3 regions of the Exiguobacterium sp. B2(2022) genome follow, and region 1 is predicted to be linked to each of the others. Evidence: riboswitches for the same ligand, from Rfam matches in the RefSeq annotation. Region 1 holds a riboswitch; each other region holds the start of a gene.

Region 1 (3,344 bases):
TTAAACAAGGGGTGTTTGTCGTTTAAGACTGCTTTTTAAAACGCGGGAAATTCAATGCGATGGCAATTCCTCCACAAATAAAGAGGAGGAACGGATAAAACATGAACGGGACGAGGTCAGGCGAAGCGGTCTTCGTCAACTCTGCGGCGATGAGAAGTTGCGCTCCGTATGGGAGAATCCCTTGTACACCACATGAGAAGATATCGAGCACACTCGCTGATTTTTTCCGTTCGATGTCATATTCGTCCGCAATGTTCGCGGCGAGTGGTCCGGCTACGAGAATGGAAATCGTATTGTTCGCAGTCGCTACGTTCGTCGCACTGACGAGACCAGCGATACTCCATTCGGCACCAGCACGTTTTTGAATCCGTGACGTCAGCGCATCACGCAAATACGTGAGTCCACCGTTGTGCGAAATGAGTCCGACGAGGCCGCCCATGAGTAACGTCAAGAACGAGATTTCGGCCATACCGACCATACCATCGGCGATAGCGGTCACAAATGCTGTGACGGATAAGCTTCCATCGAGAAGACCGATGATTCCGGTTAGCGTAATCCCGCCCAACAGGACGAGAATGACGTTCAGCCCCGTTAACGCCAGTCCGATGACCGCAAGATACGGAATGAGTTTATACCATTCGAATGCGGCGACATCGACCGTCGATTCACCGTTCGATAAGACCGCTAGTAAAATCGTCGTGATGATAGCGGCGGGTAGCACGATCCAGAAGTTCGTTCGGAACTTATCGCGCATGTTCGTCCGTTGTGTCCTTACGGCAGCAATGGTCGTATCCGAAATGAATGAAAGGTTGTCTCCGAACATGGCTCCGCCGACAACTGCCGCGGCTGCGATGGCGACGTTCACACCACTTTCCTCATGAATACCGAGGGCAATCGGCGCAAGTGCCGCAATCGTTCCGGTCGATGTACCCATTGCCATTGAAATGAAAGCAGCAATGACGAATAGTCCACTTAAGAGAAGCGATGGGGGTAAAAGCGTCAACGCCGCGTTGACCGTCGCGTCGATGGCACCGATTGATTCGGCTACCGTTGAAAAGGCACCGGCCAGTAAGAAGATAAAAATCATAATGATGATTCCCGAATTTCCGGCACCTTGCGCGATGCGCTCGACGGTTTGAGTGGCACTTCCTTTTGTCATGAATGCCGCAACCATCAAGGCGATGATGGCCGCAACGAGTACCGGAAACTTATAGAAGTCTCCGTAATAGACACCCGCTCCGATGAAGAAGAGTAAGAAGACGAGTAACGGCAAGAGTGCCCATTTGTTTGCTGTTGGTTGTTCCAAAATAATCACCTCACTAAAAAATAAAAAGGACCTTTTTCTTGAGAAAAAGGTCCTTCGTGTGAAATACCCTTTTCATCTTTCGAGCAATACGCCCGCTGGATTTGGCACAGGTTCCCCGCTGCCGAGACTTCATAGGGCCAGTCCCTCCGTCTCTCTCGATAAAAAGTTAAGCTATCCTATTATCAAACACGTTCCCTAACGTACCTGTTTCAAATCTAGTTGTCAACCTAAAAACTCCCCAATTCGATGTGAGAAAGGGGAGTTTACGTCGTTAAATTGTTGAAGTGCGCCACACGGTTACGTCCTGCATATTTTCCACCAACATACAGGGCACGGTCCGCGTTTCGAATCGTATCGTCGAGTCGCTTGTTCCCGAACGCTTCAATTGTATCGACCCCAATGGAGGCGGTGACAGAAATCTCATGGTGGTCGACATGAAATGGTTTCGCTTCGATTTGATGGCGAATTCGCTCCGTGATTTCGATTGCTTGGTTCATGTCACAATGATTGAGCAGTAAAATAAATTCTTCGCCGCCATAACGTGCAGCAAAGTCATCGGGACGAAGCACCTGACGGATTCGTCGTCCGAACTCTTGTAACACATGGTCCCCGACCTGATGACCGTACGTATCGTTAATCTTTTTGAAAAAATCAATATCGAGCATGGCGACCGATATCGGATATACCGACATATCGGATATTTGTTGAATGCCATATTCATAAAACGCACGTGCATTAGCGAGAAGCGTTAAACTGTCCGTCCGACTCTCGGTATAGAGGCGGTCTCGTTCGTGACAACGGCTAATGGTCCGGTTGAACGATTTTAACAATTTGATGATCTCGTGCTGAATAATCTTCGGATAACCGTATACAGGTTCTCCCATCATAACAATCCAGGTGCGAATCTCTTCGATTTCCTCCGAGCGAACAGAAACGAAGCTGTGGTAATCGTCGTGGAAAGCATCAGATAGGGAAGTATCCCATTCAAAGCGCATTTCATAGTCGAGGATTTGCTCGATTGGCTGACTCATGTCAAGCAACGTAAAGACGATGGGTCGATCGATGGGCTGTCGCGTCTTTAAATCAAAGTACAGGGTGCGTTCAAATAATTTAAACTCGACATACCCTTCATCATAATGATTCAGCTGTTCGCATTGACTTAAAAACACTTCGATGGCTTGCGCCTCGCTCTGCGACAAGGAAACAGCCTCTTTCGCTTCATCGTATTGCTCAATCAAGGATTTGAATGCATCTTGCCGCTCTTTTTGAATGAGAAGCCGCTTTATGAAGAACGTCAACGCAGCGGCGATGCTACTGACGACGAGTAAGTTGGTCTCTCGGAAAAACGCTGCCGCTAAGATGAAAATCAAACTGACGACGTACGTATAGAAGGCAATCTTCATAAAGTCGCTCAATGCGATGTCGACGCGGAACCACCATTTCACCTGATACTTTTGAAACACCGTGTTTAAGAAGATGGCAAGGAACAATCCAGCGAGCGGCACGAACGAATCTTGCGAATAAAAGTCGAGACCGGTCTCCCCACCAAGGGCGAGATAGACAGCTGCTGGGATGACAATTTCTAAGTAAGCTGTAATGGCATTCCACGGATACGTGAAGCGGAAACGACGGATGGCGACTTTCGGTTTCAAATTGGCGAATTGAAAGACGAACAATCCGATTTGGTTGACGATGAGTGCTGTTTCGAATCCAAAGAATAAAAATAAAATTAAGACGATACTTTCAGAAAATGTGAAGTACACACCTTTGACTTCGATCGAGTCGAGTTGAAAAATGATGACAAGCAACGAAATTAAAATAAACGACAACGAATCGATTGTTGGGGCGTGTAGGATATCCAATGCAAATAGTGCGATGGTGAAGATGAACAGGGCACTCCATATACTCCAACCGAGCACGGACATCTTACGAAAGTGGTTCATGTGTTCCCTCCTAGCATGGGACATTTCAAGATTTAATAGTAAAGATTCGTCACGATTTCGTGTGAGTCCTGCTTCTGTCCAATGATGCTTGAATT
Region 2 (8,381 bases), on a different contig from region 1:
CGGTCGATTCGATTTTAGCAGCGGTCGCACTTGCGGTCAGCTTGCCACCACTCGGTCTTGGTGAAATCGGTGGGATTGATTCGGGTCAGTTCTTCGTCGTGTTGACAGGTGGACTCATCGGGGTCGTCTTGATGCGATTTGCGGCACGTATTTTCGTCAAGTTGCTTCATCAGCGTCCTACACTTGAAACGGCCGCCTTCATCATCGTCGGTTGGGTCGGGGTCAAATTGACGGTTCTCGTACTCGAGCACCCAGGGTTCAAAGAGTTGATTGCCGGTACGCCGTTCGAATTCATGGGACTCCCAGACGGATTCGTCCACTCGACAGCTTGGACCATCTTCTTCTGGTCGGTCATGGTCGGGATTGCGACATGGGGCTGGTTCTCATCGAAACCAACAGCAAAACAAGCATAATCTCCAAAAGCGTATCTTCTCACGGGAAGTACGCTTTTTTTGTTTTCATTTCTGTGATACGAGGGAATATATCAAATAGATACTATCTTTTAGATAGGGGGGATTGAATGCCTCGTGAAAATATGACACGATACGCTGTTTTAGGCTTATTGACGACGGAGTGTCGAACAGGATATGACATGAAACAGATGATTGATCGTAGCCTTAACCATTTTTGGAAAATTAGTTTCGGTCAAGTGTATCCGATGCTCCGGACGTTAGAAACAGAAGGGTTGATTCATCAGGTAGAAGACAATGAAAGGAAAGCATACGAGCTGACGTCAAGCGGTCACGACGAGTTAAGACAATGGATTGCAGAAGAGCCGGATACGTTACCAGTTCAACGGAATGAGCTCTTGCTAAAATTGTTCTTCGCTCGACATGAGACGACGGAGCAAACAATCAGCAAAATTACACATCATGAACGACTGCTACGGGAACGACTGGAGACGTATAAAGCCATCGAGACGATGATTCAAGCGAGCGACTCGCATTCACCTGACGCTGTTTATTGGCTGTTGACACTCGATTATGGAAAACGCCAAACGAATGCATTGATGGAATGGTGTGAAGCAGCTGTGATCACCCTCAAAGGAGGAGAAAATGATGGCGCGCAAAATGGCCGTCCCGAATGAAGAAGTGGTAGTGTTTGTCATTGGCTTACGAGTGAATCGTTTGCGATCGATTCGAAAATGGTGGCCGGTCTTCAATGCCATGCCGGCCATGCTGAAAGAACTGTATACACAAAAGGAACTTGGCTTTCTATCACATGACTTGACGATTGGCTGGCGCTCGGTCACGTTGATTCAATATTGGCGGTCAACAGATGAATTACTCGACTATGCCCACGGGAAAACGCATCTTGAAGCTTGGAAATCATTCAATCAAAAGGCAAGAGCGACGGATGTCGTTGGTATTTTCCACGAAACGTACGCGGTGAGTAATTATGAGACGATGTACGTCAATCTGCCAGACCGTGGTCTCGGTAAAGCGCTTGGTACTGTGGATGTAGGCAAAGGAAGAAATTCGGCAAAAGAGCGATTGGATGAACGGTCTTTACACAAGCAAAAGCAACGGACAGATGCATGACGCACCTGCCCGTTTTTATTATGCATTCACATTTTCTTTGTCGTAGATCGGCACCCAGCCCTCGGTCGTCACGAAAATACGAACGGCGACGACTTGGCGGTCTTCTTGCAACGTAAAGTAATGACGCGTGTTGACCGGCACCGAGATGAGGTCACCCGGATTGAGCTCGATATTAAAGTATCCGCGCTCTGCATCGTCAATCGCAAAGATGCCGTGACCACTGACGATGAAGCGAACCTCGTCGTCCGTATGGTGATGTTCTTTTTGGAAGTTGACGAGCAATTCGTCTAAGTTTGGCGTCGCATCAGACAAGGAAATAACGTCAGCCGTTTGATAACCACGTCGCGTCGATACGTCTTGAATTTCGTCTTGGAACGTCGATAAAATGACAGCTTTGTCTTCATCTGTCAGTTGATAGTTTTCTTGAAGGGAAGCTGGTAATTTCGCGATATCCCATGCTTCGTAAAGGATGCCTCGTGAGTCTAAAAAGTCACGTACCTCTTGTTGATCACTGACACGTTCTTCGGTTTGTTGAAAATAAATTGTTGCCATGTTGAATTCCTCCTTATGAATGGACGCCTAAGGCGCGTAATTTTAATGAGTAGCTAAATAAAAATTCATATGCTTCTAAATAACGTTTTGCTGCAGCGGGCGTCTCCCCCCAAACGGTAATCCCGTGGTTCCGGATGAGGACGGCACCGGCATCGCTTGTGACATGTGGGGCAAATGCACGGGCGAGTGTCGGGATATCCGCATGGTTCTCGATGATGGGGATTTGGACGCTTGCCGTTTCCTCCCAATAGCCGAGTGCCTTTATGATTTCTTGACCCGTGAACGTGACATGTCCGTTCGTCGCGTAAAGCTCTGAGATGACGTTGTTGTCGACCGTGTGCACGTGAAGGGAACAGGTTGCGTTCGTCTTGTTAAAGATTTCGACGTGTAGCAACGTCTCCGCGGACGGTTTGCCTGTTTGCTCTCCAATCAATTGACCGGTCGCATCGACGAGGACGAAGTCTTCATCCGTACGCTTCCGTTTATCACGACCACTTGCTGTCACGAGGAACGTCAACGGGTCGTCCGATACGCGAATCGCCAAGTTGCCACTCGTCCCAGGGAACCAGTCCCTTGCGGCAAGCTCGTCTTTAATGTCGGCAAGTTCAATCCATCGTTCTTTTACGGTCATACGTTCACTCCTTTCATGTGAGCTGAAATGTCATAGAATGTCTCGAACGGAACATAGTGGAGGCCTTCCGCCTCGCATAGCGAAATCAGTTGACCGCGCGCATACACGACGTCGGCACGTTTGGCGATTTCAAAATCGGTGACGGAGTCCCCGATGACAATCAACGTGTCGGTAGGTGCGACAATCTGTCGGGCAATCGTCGGTTTGCAACATCCGCAATCGTTCGAACAATGGGCATCACATGAATGAGGCCATGTAACGCGCGCTGTCGCTTCTGAAAAATCAACGTGATTGCAGTAGATGTGTTCCGGTGCGACATGACCTCCTAGAATCGGATGGACGAAAAAGTCCATGCCCCCACTGACGACATCAAACCGAAAGCCGTGCGACTGGGTCTCTTGCAAAAACTCGACAAACCCCGCTCGAAGCGTGATGGTCGACTGAAGAAACTCACGATACCGCTCTTGCTGGTTACTCGGGAGCAGGCTGAACATCTGACCGACGCCTTCTCGAATGGAGAGCGTTCGGTTCAAAACACCATCTTTGAGTTCGACCCATTCAGGTGGGGCGAAGCGTCGCATCAACGCGATGATGTTATCTTCTTCCGTGATGGTTCCGTCGAAATCACAGATGACGTGCGTACTCATCGCGCACCCCACGCATTCAGCGCAGTCGATAACGCATCGGTCTCGCTCGTTTTACCGATTGCCTGATCGATTGCTTGGCGGAATGCCCTCGCACCGGCAACCGCACCGTCGGGATGCCCATGAATCCCACCGCCTGCATTGATGACGACATCCGTTCCGAAGTCACGAATCAAATCCGGAACGAGTCTTGGGTGAATCCCGGCAGACGGGACCGTCAGAATCGGTTTCGTCCAATGGGATTCCGTCGCATACGTTTGAATCTGTTGTGTTTCGTCTTTCGGTGTCGAGAGTGAACCATATGGCGACGGGAAGAGCGTCAAGTCCGCCCCGGCGAGTCGAATCAGTTTCCCGAAAAGGAGGGAATGACGAATCGATCCGGTCAACGCTCCCGCGAAAGCGGGATGTGCCAAAATCGGGACGTGAATCTCAGGGTCTTTGGCGAGCTCTCGTAACGCATCGAGCCCGTACGTATACACATTGAACAACAGTGCGGTCGCGCCTGCCTCGATCAAACGTTTTGCCTGGTCGCGTAAGGTGAAAACGGGTCCGCTCAACGTGACGGCGTATAGAACGGAACGACCCGTCAGTTCTTGATGTTCTTGAATGATCGATGCCCCGACCCGTGCCCGTTCGATCGATGGGGTGAGCGGGTTGTCATATAAAATCTCATCGTCTTTCACGAGATCGATGCCACCTGCAAACTGGTCACGAAGTTGTGTCGCCAAAAAATCAAGGTCACGCCCGATGACGCCTTTGAAGATGCTCATGGCGAGCGGTCGGTCGTGTACTTGAAGGATGTTGCGGACACCTTCGACGCCGAATGCGGCACCCGGAAAGTCCGATGCGAGCTCATTCGGGAACGATAGGTCGACAAATTGGACGTTTGGGTCGAGCGACAGTTTTCCGAATGTCGTCGTCAGAATGGACGAGAAGTCCGGCGTCACATTATGTAGCGGGTAACGAATCGAGAAACGACTCGTCGTTTCCTGTTGGGAGGTATCGATGACCTCGCCACGGAACGCCTGTAGTTGATGCTGTTCGAGATGGTTCAATTCGGTCCATGTTCCGACGGTCAGCTCATGTGCGATTTTCTCAGCCACGCGTTCGACGTGATCGGTATGTTTGATTTCATAAGTTGCGATGATTCCCATAAGTTCCTCCTTTCAGGTCAAACAAAAAATGACCTCATGCCAAGGCAAGAGGTCATTCGAAAACAATGAACTCTTATCTCTCAGCGATAGCTGCAAGAATTAGCACCGTGCCATTTCTGGTCGGTTGCTGCGACATCATCGGGCTTGTCCCTCCGTCTGCTCTTGATAAGAATAGTTGTGAAGTTGTGAAATTTAATTGAATTTTTACATAGAATCGCTCACTCGTCAATTCCTTTTTTTGAGAAAAAAAGTTTTAAAATAATGTTTCTATATATGCGTGTCAAAAATAGGGAGTCGACCGAAAATAGAGGATTGACAACTAGCGTGCCTAGTCCGTAATATTCGTCTCAACACGTCAAACACAATTACATCATTTACTCTTATCGCGAGTTGGCAGAGGGAATTGGCCCTAAGACGCCGCAGCAACCGACCATTTGGCACGGTGCTACATCCACCAGACATATGTCTGAAAGATGAGAGGAACAACCAATTTGGGTGTGCCTCTTTCTCGCGGAGAAAGGGGCTTTTTTCATGCATAGATTCAAGAAAGGGGAAAATCATCATGGCTTATGAGGCGTTTACAGAACAAAGTGTCGTCGAACACGTTCGACAGTTGGGGTTACTAGAAGAGGGGATTGCAGAATGTGAGGAAATCGGAGATGGAAATTTAAATCTCGTCTTTCGCATTCGTCAAGGAGAAACGTCATTGATCGTGAAACAGGCGTTACCGTATGCAAAAGTCGTGGGAGAGAGCTGGCCACTCACGCTCGACCGTTCGTGGATTGAACAACTGGCACTCCGTGAGTTTTCAAGAGTCGTACCGCAATTCGTACCGGATGTAATCGGGAGCGATCGTGAACTTGCCTATACGATTTTGGAAGATTTGTCAGCGTTTGAAATCGTCCGGACGGGCTTCCTAAAAGGAGAGAGCTATCCGAATTTGGCGCGTCACGTCGGTACATTCCTCGGTGAAACGTTGTTTGCGACGTCTGACTATGCGAACGGACCGCTCGCCAAGAAACAAATCGAAAAAGAGTATTACAATCCAGAGCTATGCGACATCACGGAAAAGCTGATTTTCACCGACCCGTATCGTGATGCAGAATCGAATCAAATCGAAGCGACCCTTCGTCCGGACGTGGAACAACTGTGGTCAGACCTCGCCTTGAAAATTGAAGTGACGAAATTGAAGGTCGGCTTCGTGACAAAACATGAAGCGTTGCTACATGGAGATTTACATACAGGAAGCATTTTTGCGACGCGTCAAGAAACGAAAATCATCGATCCTGAGTTTGCGTTTTACGGCCCATTCGGTTTTGACATCGGTCAAATCATTGCCCATCTGGTGTTCTCGACATATGCGCATCCGTTGAAGCGGTTCGAACGCTTCACAGAAGTGCTCACTGTTTGGGAGACGTTCGAGAAAACGTTCCGTACACGCTTCACACAGGCGGTCGAACCGTTCAACACAGTAGGATTCGTGGACGAACTGTTGCCATCGATTTTGAGTGATGCGATCGGCTACGCAGGCTGCGAATTGATTCGACGGACGGTCGGTCTAGCGGGCGTTGCTGACTTAGAAACATTACCAGACAACCTTCGGATCGAACGGAAACGTCACGCCCTAGAACTTGGCACGCGTCTCATCAAACAGCGTCATCAGATTCAATCCATCGATCAGCTGATCCCGGTTCTATCGGAGGTGCGGGTATGAGTGTGCAAAGCATACATTTCGATGCCGACACGGAAGTGTTGACGATTTTAGATCAGACACAGTTGCCGCAAGAAGAGCGCTATGTCGAAGTTTTGACGCTCGAACAGGCCGAACAGGCAATCAAGTCGCTCCAAGTCCGAGGTGCGCCGGCCATCGCTTACTTCGGGGCGTTCGTCCTTGCGAAAGAGGCATCACGTCTCCAGGACAATTTATATTTTCACCGCCAATTGGACCAGGTCGGCCAACGGTTGATTGCGACAAGACCAACAGCGGTCAACTTACAACACGTCATCGAATCACTCCTTCGACTGAATGTGGGGGAAGACTTTGAGCAGATCGCAAAAGCCATCAAGGCGCGTGCGATTGAAATCTATGAACAAGACGTGGCCACGTATCGCACGATTGGTGAACATGCGTTGACCGTGTTACCTGCCGGGGGGAACGTGTTGACGATTTGTAACGCCGGTGCCATTGCGACGTCACGGTACGGTACCGCGCTCGCGCCGTTCTATGTCGGAAAAGAGCGGGGCATCCCGTTTCGTGTGTTCGCGTCGGAAACTCGTCCACTGCTTCAAGGGGCACGGTTGACGGTATGGGAGCTCGACCGGGCAGACATCGACGTCACATTGATCACGGATAATATGGCGGCATGGACGATTCAGACGAAACAAATCGATGCCATCATCGTCGGGGCGGATCGCATCACTCGTACCGGTCATACGGCCAACAAGATTGGGACACTCCAGCTCGCGATTTTGGCGAAGCATTACGGCATCCCGTTTTATGTGGCAGCCCCGCATTCGACGTTTGATTTGGAAGCAGACGACACGATTCAAATCGAAGAACGGGACGCGCATGAAGTGACACATATCGGGGGACACCCGACGGCACTTGTCGGCATCACCGTCTTCAATCCGGCGTTTGATGTGACCCCACCAGAACTCATCACCGGTCTGATCACAGAGACAGGTGTGCTCGAACCGACCGAGTCGGTCATTGTTGAACACGTAGGAGGAAACGCATATGTCTAAAAAAATCATCTTCTTCCTGTTGACCGTCATCCTAGCGCTTGCCGGATGCACGAACGAACAGGCGCAACCGAAGGAGACGCTTCCGAAAGACCTAGAGGTCGCCCTCGTCATGCAGATGTCGATTGGGACGTTCTCTTCGCAGTATATCGAAGGGGTGACCGAGCAAGTCGAAGCGTTCGGAGGCAACGTGAAAGTGTATAACGCCGATAATGATTTGTCGAAGATGGCGAGTTACGTTGATACGGCGACAACACAAGGGGTCGATGTGATCTTGATTGACCACGGACGTGCCGATGCCTTGAAAGAGCCTGTTCAACGGGCACTCGATAAGGGCATCAAAGTCGTCGCATTCGACAACGATTTAACGAATGAAGGGGTGACGGTCATCGACCAAGATGATTATTCCCTCGCTTGGCGCTCACTCAAAGCACTTGCTGAAGATTTGGACGGCGAAGGAAACATCGTCACGATTTGGGTCGGCGGATTCACCCCGATGGAACGTCGTCATACGATTTATGATGCGTTCTTGAAACGCTACCCGGGCATCCAAGAAGTTGCGAAGTTCGGTTCGGCGACGAATAACACGGCGCTCGATACGCAAAGTCAGATGGAGGCGATTTTGAAGAAGTATCCGGAAGGCGAAATCGATGCGGTGTTTGCGATGTGGGATGAGTTCGCAAAAGGGGCGAGCCGTGCCATCAAGCAGGCAGGACGTGACGAGATTGCCGTCTACGGGATTGACTTGAGTGACGAAGACTTACAACTCATGCAAGAAGAGGGGAGTCCGTGGGGCGTGACGGCCGCTACGGATCCTGCTGAAATTGGTCGCATCCAAGTCCGTTACGCTTATCAGAAAGTGGTCGGGGAAGAAACACCTTCGATTCACTCGGTCGACCCGTATTTAGTTGACCGTGATGTCTTGCCGGATGAGCCTGTCACGATGAACGACCTCGGACAGTACGTTAAGGGTTGGGGCGAGTCGAATGCGGCATGGTCGGACTGGATGAAGGAGACGGACTGATGATTCGCTTGGAACGAATCACGAAACAGTATGGTGACGTGACCGTACTCGATCAACTGTCGTTCAGCCTAAAACCGGGAGACATTCATGGAC
Region 3 (8,381 bases), on a different contig from region 1:
CTCTCGTGAATATGGTGTCGAACTCGACCCGGAACGAGAAGTCGCCATCTTGATTGGTAGTAAATCAGGTTTGATCACACTCCCACAATGCCTTCTCGAACCAGGTGACGGGATTTTGCTCCCGAACCCGGGTTACCCGGATTACATCTCTGGAGCGAGGCTCGCAGGTGCGGAAATCATCGATTTGACGCTAAAAGAGGAACATGGCTTTCTTCCGAACTATTCAACACTCGATCCGTGCCATGCGAAACTCATGTATTTGAACTACCCGAGCAATCCGACTGGGGCTGTCGCAACACCAGCATTCTTTGAAGAGACCGTCGCGTTTGCGAAAAAGCATGATGTGATGGTCGTCCACGATTTCGCTTATGGAAGCATTGGGTTCGACGGTTATGTTCCACCGAGCTTCCTGCAGGCAGATGGTGCGAAAGATATTGGAATTGAAGTATACACGATGTCGAAGGCGTTCAATATGTCAGGGTGGCGTGTCGCGTTCGCGGTCGGAAATGCCGATATCATCGAAGCCATCAACACATATCAAGATCACGTCCACGTCTCTGTCTTCTCGGCCATTCAAGAGGCAGCGATCGTGGCATTAGAATCCCCGCGTGACTTACGTGACGACCTAGCCTCACTTTACGAAACAAGACGAAACCGATTGATTAATGGGTTACGCCGGGCGGGGTGGGAGATTGAGGCACCAAAGGGTTCGTTCTTTGTATGGGCGAAAGTACCTGAGGGGGATGCAAAATCGTTCTCGACAAAGTTACTCCACGAGGCGGGAGTCGCCGTCACACCAGGCTACTTCTTCGGAACAGAGGGAGAGCACCACATCCGTTTCGGTCTCGTATCGTCTGAACAGAAGATTGATGAAGCGGTAGAACGGATTGAGAGACTGTTTGCAGCCTATGAGGAGGTACATTTGTGATTCGTCAGGCCGTGCTCGAATATGACCATTCGCATAATGCGCTCGAGGACCTTCATACGTTGATTGGGAATCGGGAGGCACTCGTTTTGAGAGGATTGAACGGATACGGTGAAGCGGTTCGCGTGTTCCCTCGTCTAGCAGAAATTCCGAGTGTACGATTTTACGGTGAATGTTCAGACGAAGAAGTAAATCGTTTGAATGCCTATCGACCAGACGTATGGATTGCCGTCGGCGGAGGTAAATTGATTGATACGGCGAAGCGGATTGCATTCGCTCAGTCAGTCCCGCTCATTGTTGTCCCGACACTCGTATCAAACTGTGCAGCCTTCACACCACTGAGCGTCATCTACAGTGAGGAAGGGTCTTACATTCGCTATGACACGTTTCCGGTCGTCATCGAGCGCGTCATCGCAGATGAACGACTGTTACGTGATTCGCCTTATGACTATTTCAAGGCTGGCGTCATCGACACGGTCGCAAAGTGGTTCGAGGCTCGTTATATTAGCGGGACGACTTCAAAGGATGCAGGGATTCAGTCCGGGTTATCACTTGCTGCGCAGTGCGGTAAATTGATGGACTTGTCGATTCATGAACAGGACTTTCGTCGTTATGGAACGGACGTCCGATATATCGTCGACCATGTCCTCGCAATCGGTGGTGCGGTTGGTGGGTTCGGGGATGCCGGCACACGTGTTGCCGTCGCGCACGCCGTTCATAATGCACTTAGTCGCTTTGATTCGACTCATCATTGGTTACATGGGGATAAGGTCGGGTTCGGATTGATTGTTCAAAAACGGTTGATTAGATCCGATGACACCTTCCTGCTCGAGGACTGGCTTCAATCCATCGATGCGCCGACTTCGCTAACACAACTTGGGATTCATCCTGATCAAGTCGATGAATTGGTCACTTCGATTGTTGAAGAAATCACGATTCAAGGGATTCGGAATCTTGAAGATTCAGAGCGGTTAAAAGAAATTCTCATCAATCTTCAAGAAGTGGTTTACAAATAATGCTTTTATCAGTAATATAATAACAAAATAATAAAACCGATTGCTTATCAAGAGTGGTGGAGGGACTGGCCCGATGAAACCCGGCAACCAGATCAGTATGATCATGGTGCTAATTCCAACAGACGTGACGTCTGGGAGATGAGCGTGTCCGACTTTCACTTGTCGTGCCCGCCGCTCTTCGTGAGTAGCGGGCTTTTCATTTGGAGGAGGAACTATTCATGAACATCAAACAAAAAACACTTTTGGCAGGTACATCATTCCTTGCAGCAATCGCACTTTCTGCGTGTGGACAATCCGAGGCGAGCGAGACGCTCAGCACGGAAGAACTGACGATCGGCGTGACCGGTGGCCCACACGAGCAAATTGCGGAGAAAGTACAAGAACTCGCGAAAGAGGACGGTCTTGAGATCGATATCAAAGTATTCAATGATTACAACACACCGAACACGGCACTCGACGAAGGAAGCCTTGATGTAAACAGTTACCAGACGTTATCGTTCCTCGAACTACAAAAGTCAGACAAAGGGTATAAAATTGACGACGTATTCAAAACGGTCGCATTCCCGATGGGTCTTTATTCTGAGAAGTTGACAGATATCAAGGATTTAAAGGAAGGGGATAAAGTGGCCGTCCCGAACGATCCGGCAAACGAACTTCGTGCCTTGCGACTATATGAAACAGCAGGTCTGATCACACTAAAAGAAGGTCTGACGGATAAAGCGACGAAACGAGATATCGCGGAAAACCCGCTCAATCTCGAATTCATCGAACTCGAAGCGTCACAGCTTCCCACACAGCTACCGGAAGTAGCACTTGCAGCCATCAATACGAACTTCGCGATGGGTGCAGGTCTCTCCATCAACGAGGATGCCCTGTTCCATGAGGACACGGTCGACAACCCGTATCCGAACTATGTGGTCGTCCGCTCGGCCAACAAAGAAGATGAGGTCGTTGAGACGTTGAAGTCTTACTACCATTCGGATGAAGTACGTGCTTTCATCGAAGAGGAATTCAATGGATCTGTCGTACCAGCATTCTGAGGAGGGATTCGATGATTGAACTGAAACAAATCACCAAGCAATTTCACGTCAATGGAGATAAAATCACAGCGCTCGACGACGTCTCCCTTACAATCGAAAAAGGGGAGATCTTCGGCATCATCGGCCGAAGCGGTGCCGGAAAGAGTACCCTTATCCGGATGATCAATCTATTAGAACGCCCGACGACAGGTGTCGTTGAGATTGAGGGACAAGACATCACGCTGCTAAAGAAAAAAGGTCTGTCGAATTTACGTCAGCGAATCGGCATGATCTTTCAACATTACAACCTATTAAAGACCGCGACCGTCGAAGAGAATGTCGCCATCCCGCTCCGCCTCGAAGGGCTCGGGAAGCAAGTCATCCGTGAACGGGTCGACCGCTATCTCGACATCGTCGGTTTATCCGAACATCGGAACCATTATCCGGAACAATTGTCAGGCGGTCAAAAACAGCGTGTCGCCATTGCGCGAGCGCTCGCCCATGAACCGGACATCCTCCTCAGCGACGAGTCGACGAGTGCGCTCGACCCTGAGACGACCGAGTCGATCTTAGAGTTGTTGCTCGAGATCAACCGAGAACTCGGATTGACCATCTTCTTGATCACGCATGAGATGGAAGTGATTGAACGAATCTGTGACCGAGTCGCCGTCATCGATCATGGGAAAATTATTGAACAAGGCAACGTGTTGGATGTCTTCTCAAACCCGAGACACGAAACGACGCAGCGGTTCTTGAAGACGAATCTCGATGTTCCGGAAGAAGTGGTGTCGGAATTACAGACGCGAGGCACGCTCGTTCATTTATCATTCATCGGTAGTCAAACGGAGCAAGCGGTGCTCGCGCAGTTGACGAAACGATTCGGGATCTTACCGAACATCATCGGAGGCGGGATCAAGAAATTGAAAGCGGGTCTTGTCGGAAATCTGCTCGTTCACCTTGACGGGGATCACGATCAAACAGAACTTGCTGTCCGTTATTTGAAGACGAGCGGCGTACACGTAAGGGAGGTGTCGAACCATGCAACAGTTCTGGACAGACTGGGGTGACCTCATTTGGACGGGAACGATTCAAACGTTGACGATGACGAGTATCGCGCTCCTCATCTCGACCTTGATTGGACTTCCGCTCGGGACGTTGCTCGTACTGACGAGACCGAACGGGCGTCTCGCAAACCGGTTCGTGTACGGTGGATTATCGAGCGTCATCAACGTCATCCGTTCGATTCCGTTCATCATTCTCTTGTTTTTCATCTTGCCGTTCACACGCTTCATCATGGGTACGACGATCGGGGTCCAAGGCGTACTTCTACCACTCATCGTCTTCACCGCCCCATACATCGCGCGGCTCATGGAGTCTGCTCTTCTTGAAGTCGACCGCGGGGTCATCGAGGCGTATGAGGCGATGGGCATCTCAACGAGAAAGATTATCTGGTACGTCCTCATCCGTGAGGCACGTTCTTCCATCGTTCTCGGATTGACGATTGCGACAATCGGGTTGATTGGTGCGACAGCCATGGCAGGTCTCGTTGGAGCCGGTGGGCTTGGAGATATCGCGTATCAATACGGACACCTTCGTTTCGAACCGGAAGTCATGTATGTGACGATTTTTGTCCTTATCCTACTCGTTCAATCGATTCAGTCATTCGGAAACCGATTGGCAGCTAGATTAAAACGAGCCTAAAAAAGAATCGTGTCGCCTTGGCGACACGATTTATGCGTTGTGGAGCAAACGTTTTAGTTCAGCGATGCGGTCATGCCGAGGAATGAACGTCCGAATCTCTTTCTCACTGAAACCGACCTGGATGCGATGATGGTCGAAGACAATCGGACTTTTCAGGATTTGAGGGTTTGATGCGACAAAACTGTACAGTTCGCGGATCGACATCTCGTCGAGTTTCTCAGCCGCTTGCTTATAGACGCTCTTCTGTACCGACAGCAAGTCGGTCGTCCCATTCTCGGTCAGACTTAGCATTTCTTTAAATTCACCAAAGGATAAGCCTTGGTCTGTCAATTTCTTTTCGATGAAGGGAATCTTTTGTTCCCGCAACCAATCAATCGTTTTTCTGGAAGAACTGCAGCTCGTATGCGTGAATACCGTGACCGTCACGACAACCACTTCTCCTTTACATCAGTTTGGTTCTAACTATTATCTCTTTTTATACGTTACGTTTCGTGATTATGTTTCAAATCACATACAGTTTCTTTTTGATTGAAGAAGACGTCGTTCGGGTACAGATTTCAAGAGTGACCACATAAGGAGGAATGAAGATGTTTGATTATACTGTACAGTCTGACCGTACCGTTGAGGACGTCATCGACCGTCTTGGAGAAGCGCTGAAAGATGAGGCATTCGGTGTATTATGGGACTTTGATTTGAGCGACACGTTAGAGAAAAAAGGTCAGGCCATTGAAGGGGAGTATCGCATTTTAGAAGTGTGCAACCCAAAGGCAGCAAAAGAAGTGCTGTCGCACCATCTAGAGGGAGGCTACTTCCTCCCGTGTAAAATTGCCGTTTTCGAAAAGGACAATCACACCCAAATCGGCATGCCGAAACCGACAACGTTGATTCGCCTCATAGATGACGAATCCTTACAAGCCGTCGCAGCGGACGTCGAATCTAGATTGCAACGTGCGATCGACCAAAGTAAATAATCGATGTACCATCCGTTCATGAAACATGAGCGGATTTTTTTTCGTATAAGATAGTTAGATAATGGTAAAATTGGATAGAAGCATGAGTGGAGGGATTATATGTTCAAACGTGGTATGGCGATGTTGCTTGGCGCTTCCATGTTAAGCGCATGTGGTGCATCTGACATAGAAGTCATTCAACTAGATTACATAGAAAATCAATGGAATCTCGAGAGTTACACGAAAGAAGGAGAATTTGTTCAAGTACACGAAACGAGAGAAGTGCTCGAGGCATGTGAGGGTGAACGAACGACGGAGCTAAATGGAGATGTCACTGTATATCAGACAGTGTTCGCAGGACGAAACGGGGTCGTGTCATCCATGGATCCGTACTCGATGAAAGTAGTTACCTATTTAGAAGGTGACGAACGATATGTCGTCTGTCGCGAAGATTATACGAATCAATTGATGGCGGAGACGATCGATAAGTTCCCGGACTTCGTAAATACATCTGAAGGAATCAGCGTTCCGCGATTACCTAGCCTTCATCAAACACCATCATCCTCAAAAGACAATCTAATGAAAACAGACGAACTAAACATTGATGAAATCGACATCATTCCGTTCCCCGATACGTTACTTGAAATTGAACCGGCTCTATTCGGAGAGCTTGAACTAGAACTCGATGGTAAAGCGACGAGACATTCGCTCACTAGTTTTCAACCGACCGGAATCGATATGCCGCATCAACAGATTGCCATCGGAATCGATCGAAAAACATCACAACCGTATGTTCTTTTTTCATTCAATGAACGCTTTGTTTTTCAGCAATTACAGTTTGAAGAACTCGAAGACCCTGCGTCAGTGGAACAACGAGTCTTTGAGGGGCTAAGCGTCGACACCATCGTCGAACCTGGAGAGCTAACGGAAGGCGAAGCAGTTCCCTTATATACGTTCCATTACATGAGGGATGGCGAACCCGTGACTGAAACGATGACGGTTCGCTTTATTGAAGGTACGTTGCTGAAAGAAGGCGAAGAACCCGATTCGATGCTTGAAGAGTGGATGCCGGACCAAGAAGACGGTTCAAGAGTCATTGCGCACCGTAAACCGTTTGACGGGAATTCACTCACTTATCCTGATTTCATCGAAATCTCGACGGAAGAATCTGAGCAAGTCATGAAAGTATTGAAGGAGGCAGAACCGGTCAGCCGAAAGGGTGAGCCTGCAGACTATCGATACTTGACGTTGATGGATGGATGGAAAGGTCAAGCGTTTGAAGTCAGTTATAAACAGCGGTCAAAAAAAATCGACATCTATCTGACAGACCCGCTTCGCGAGCAGACATTTAAATTATCTAGTAAAGGGGCGGAAGTGTTCTTGGATATTTTCCCGGAGTACGAAAAATCATGATGAAACGACTATTATTCACGTTATGTACAGTTGGAATTTTATCGGGTTGTGGTGGTGAAGAGGTAAAGGTCGTCAAACTGGACCATATGCCCTCACAATGGGATGTACGAGACATGAACTCGAACAGCTTTACTACTGGTCCGGAGACGTGGGCGAGCGATTTACTCCTTGCATGCACCGATGACCCGGTTCCCCAAATCCATGAGGACGTCACGGTCTATCATTCGTATGTCTTGAACCGAAAAGCCATGATTTCCGACTACGATGCACATGCCTATAAGCTAGTGACGTATGTAAAAGGCGAACAGAATTATGTCATTTGTCAGGACGGCTTTTCTCCAAAGATGAGAGTCGGACTTGTTGAGAAGTTCCCTTCGTTTGTACAGGCTTCTGAAGGTGTCACCATCCCAAGTCACCCGACGATTGCAAATGGGACTGGGGAACAAGAAGAGAGTTTGAAGGAAAGCGATTATTCCGATGTTTTCGAGAATCCCGTCAATCTCATTGACGAAACGATGATTCAAGTGACCCCTTCTTTGAATGGAAGTATCCATTTAACCATCGGAGAGGACGAAGGGATCTTTCCGCTCTCAATCATTGAACCGTATCACGCGCAAATGGGAAGCATGACAATCGCACTCGGCTACGACGAACAATCCAAAGAAGCTTACATTTTCGCTAAGTCGGAAGGTGGGTTACTTTCTTATGACCCGATTGTCCTTATAACAAAAGATGATTATTCGCAACCAGAGCAGCAACCAAAGCAATTTGAAGGGCTCAAAGTCGAGCGGGTACTGCAAGCAGAATCACTCGAACCAGGTGTCGAGACACCGCTCTACACGTTCTCTTTTATTGATGATGGCAAGCGTGTGACGGAAGACGTCCGTCTCACGTACACGGATCGCGATTTTGCGACGGATGAATCGATTGAAGCGGACATAGAATCGAATCCCGCCGTACCAAATGGTCCGTTCGTGTTCGTCCACAAGACTCCTTTGAACGGAAAGGCAACGATTGATTACCCGAACGTGTTGCGGGCTGCAGGGATTGACATGACTGAGTTGATGGACGCCATCGATGAGGCAGAGCCGGTCAAGCGTGCGGGGGACGCGGAAGCGTATTCGCTCCTCACGATCATCGACGGGTGGGTCGGTCAGGAGTTTCAATTAAGCTTTCAGAGACGCTCCAAAAAGGTGGATGTATACTTAACCGATCCAAAGCGAGAGCAGACGTTCAAATTGTCGAGTAAGGGTGCAGAGACGTTCTTCAGCTATTTTCCCGATTTGAAAGAGTAAAGGTGCCTATTGGCGCCTTTTCAATTGGTAAATACTTCAAAATCAAGATATTGACCTTCTAT

What was found. Region 1 has a riboswitch for S-adenosylmethionine ahead of ON063_RS10805 (Na+/H+ antiporter NhaC family protein). Riboswitches for the same ligand answer to the same signal wherever they lie in the genome.
Region 2: linked by a shared signal. The riboswitch ahead of mtnK (S-methyl-5-thioribose kinase) and the one ahead of ON063_RS10805 (Na+/H+ antiporter NhaC family protein) in region 1 are both predicted to bind S-adenosylmethionine.
Region 3: linked by a shared signal. The riboswitch ahead of ON063_RS02900 (MetQ/NlpA family ABC transporter substrate-binding protein) and the one ahead of ON063_RS10805 (Na+/H+ antiporter NhaC family protein) in region 1 are both predicted to bind S-adenosylmethionine.

What each region holds. Positions count from the first base shown of each region.
Region 1 covers NZ_JAPEHX010000049.1:21,651-24,994, reverse strand. Annotated here, with positions in the region: gene ON063_RS10805 (Na+/H+ antiporter NhaC family protein) at 23-1,306, opposite strand; SAM riboswitch class I at 1,376-1,471, opposite strand; gene ON063_RS10800 (GGDEF domain-containing protein) at 1,570-3,249, opposite strand.
Region 2 covers NZ_JAPEHX010000037.1:16,072-24,452, forward strand. Annotated here, with positions in the region: gene ON063_RS08910 (TerC family protein) at 1-413, shown strand, start outside; gene ON063_RS08915 (PadR family transcriptional regulator) at 521-1,087, shown strand; gene ON063_RS08920 (DUF4188 domain-containing protein) at 1,059-1,541, shown strand; gene ON063_RS08925 (cupin domain-containing protein) at 1,560-2,093, opposite strand; gene ON063_RS08930 (methylthioribulose 1-phosphate dehydratase) at 2,107-2,724, opposite strand; gene ON063_RS08935 (2-hydroxy-3-keto-5-methylthiopentenyl-1-phosphate phosphatase) at 2,721-3,371, opposite strand; gene ON063_RS08940 (2,3-diketo-5-methylthiopentyl-1-phosphate enolase) at 3,368-4,522, opposite strand; SAM riboswitch class I at 4,593-4,694, opposite strand; SAM riboswitch class I at 4,900-5,002, shown strand; gene mtnK (S-methyl-5-thioribose kinase) at 5,085-6,236, shown strand; gene mtnA (S-methyl-5-thioribose-1-phosphate isomerase) at 6,233-7,267, shown strand; gene ON063_RS08955 (sugar ABC transporter substrate-binding protein) at 7,260-8,288, shown strand; gene ON063_RS08960 (sugar ABC transporter ATP-binding protein) at 8,288-8,381, shown strand, end outside.
Region 3 covers NZ_JAPEHX010000009.1:6,995-15,375, forward strand. Annotated here, with positions in the region: gene ON063_RS02890 (aminotransferase class I/II-fold pyridoxal phosphate-dependent enzyme) at 1-928, shown strand, start outside; gene ON063_RS02895 (iron-containing alcohol dehydrogenase) at 925-1,941, shown strand; SAM riboswitch class I at 1,983-2,086, shown strand; gene ON063_RS02900 (MetQ/NlpA family ABC transporter substrate-binding protein) at 2,160-2,981, shown strand; gene ON063_RS02905 (methionine ABC transporter ATP-binding protein) at 2,993-4,027, shown strand; gene ON063_RS02910 (methionine ABC transporter permease) at 3,999-4,661, shown strand; gene ON063_RS02915 (Spx/MgsR family RNA polymerase-binding regulatory protein) at 4,692-5,087, opposite strand; gene ON063_RS02920 (DUF302 domain-containing protein) at 5,249-5,632, shown strand; gene ON063_RS02925 (hypothetical protein) at 5,732-7,024, shown strand; gene ON063_RS02930 (hypothetical protein) at 7,021-8,319, shown strand.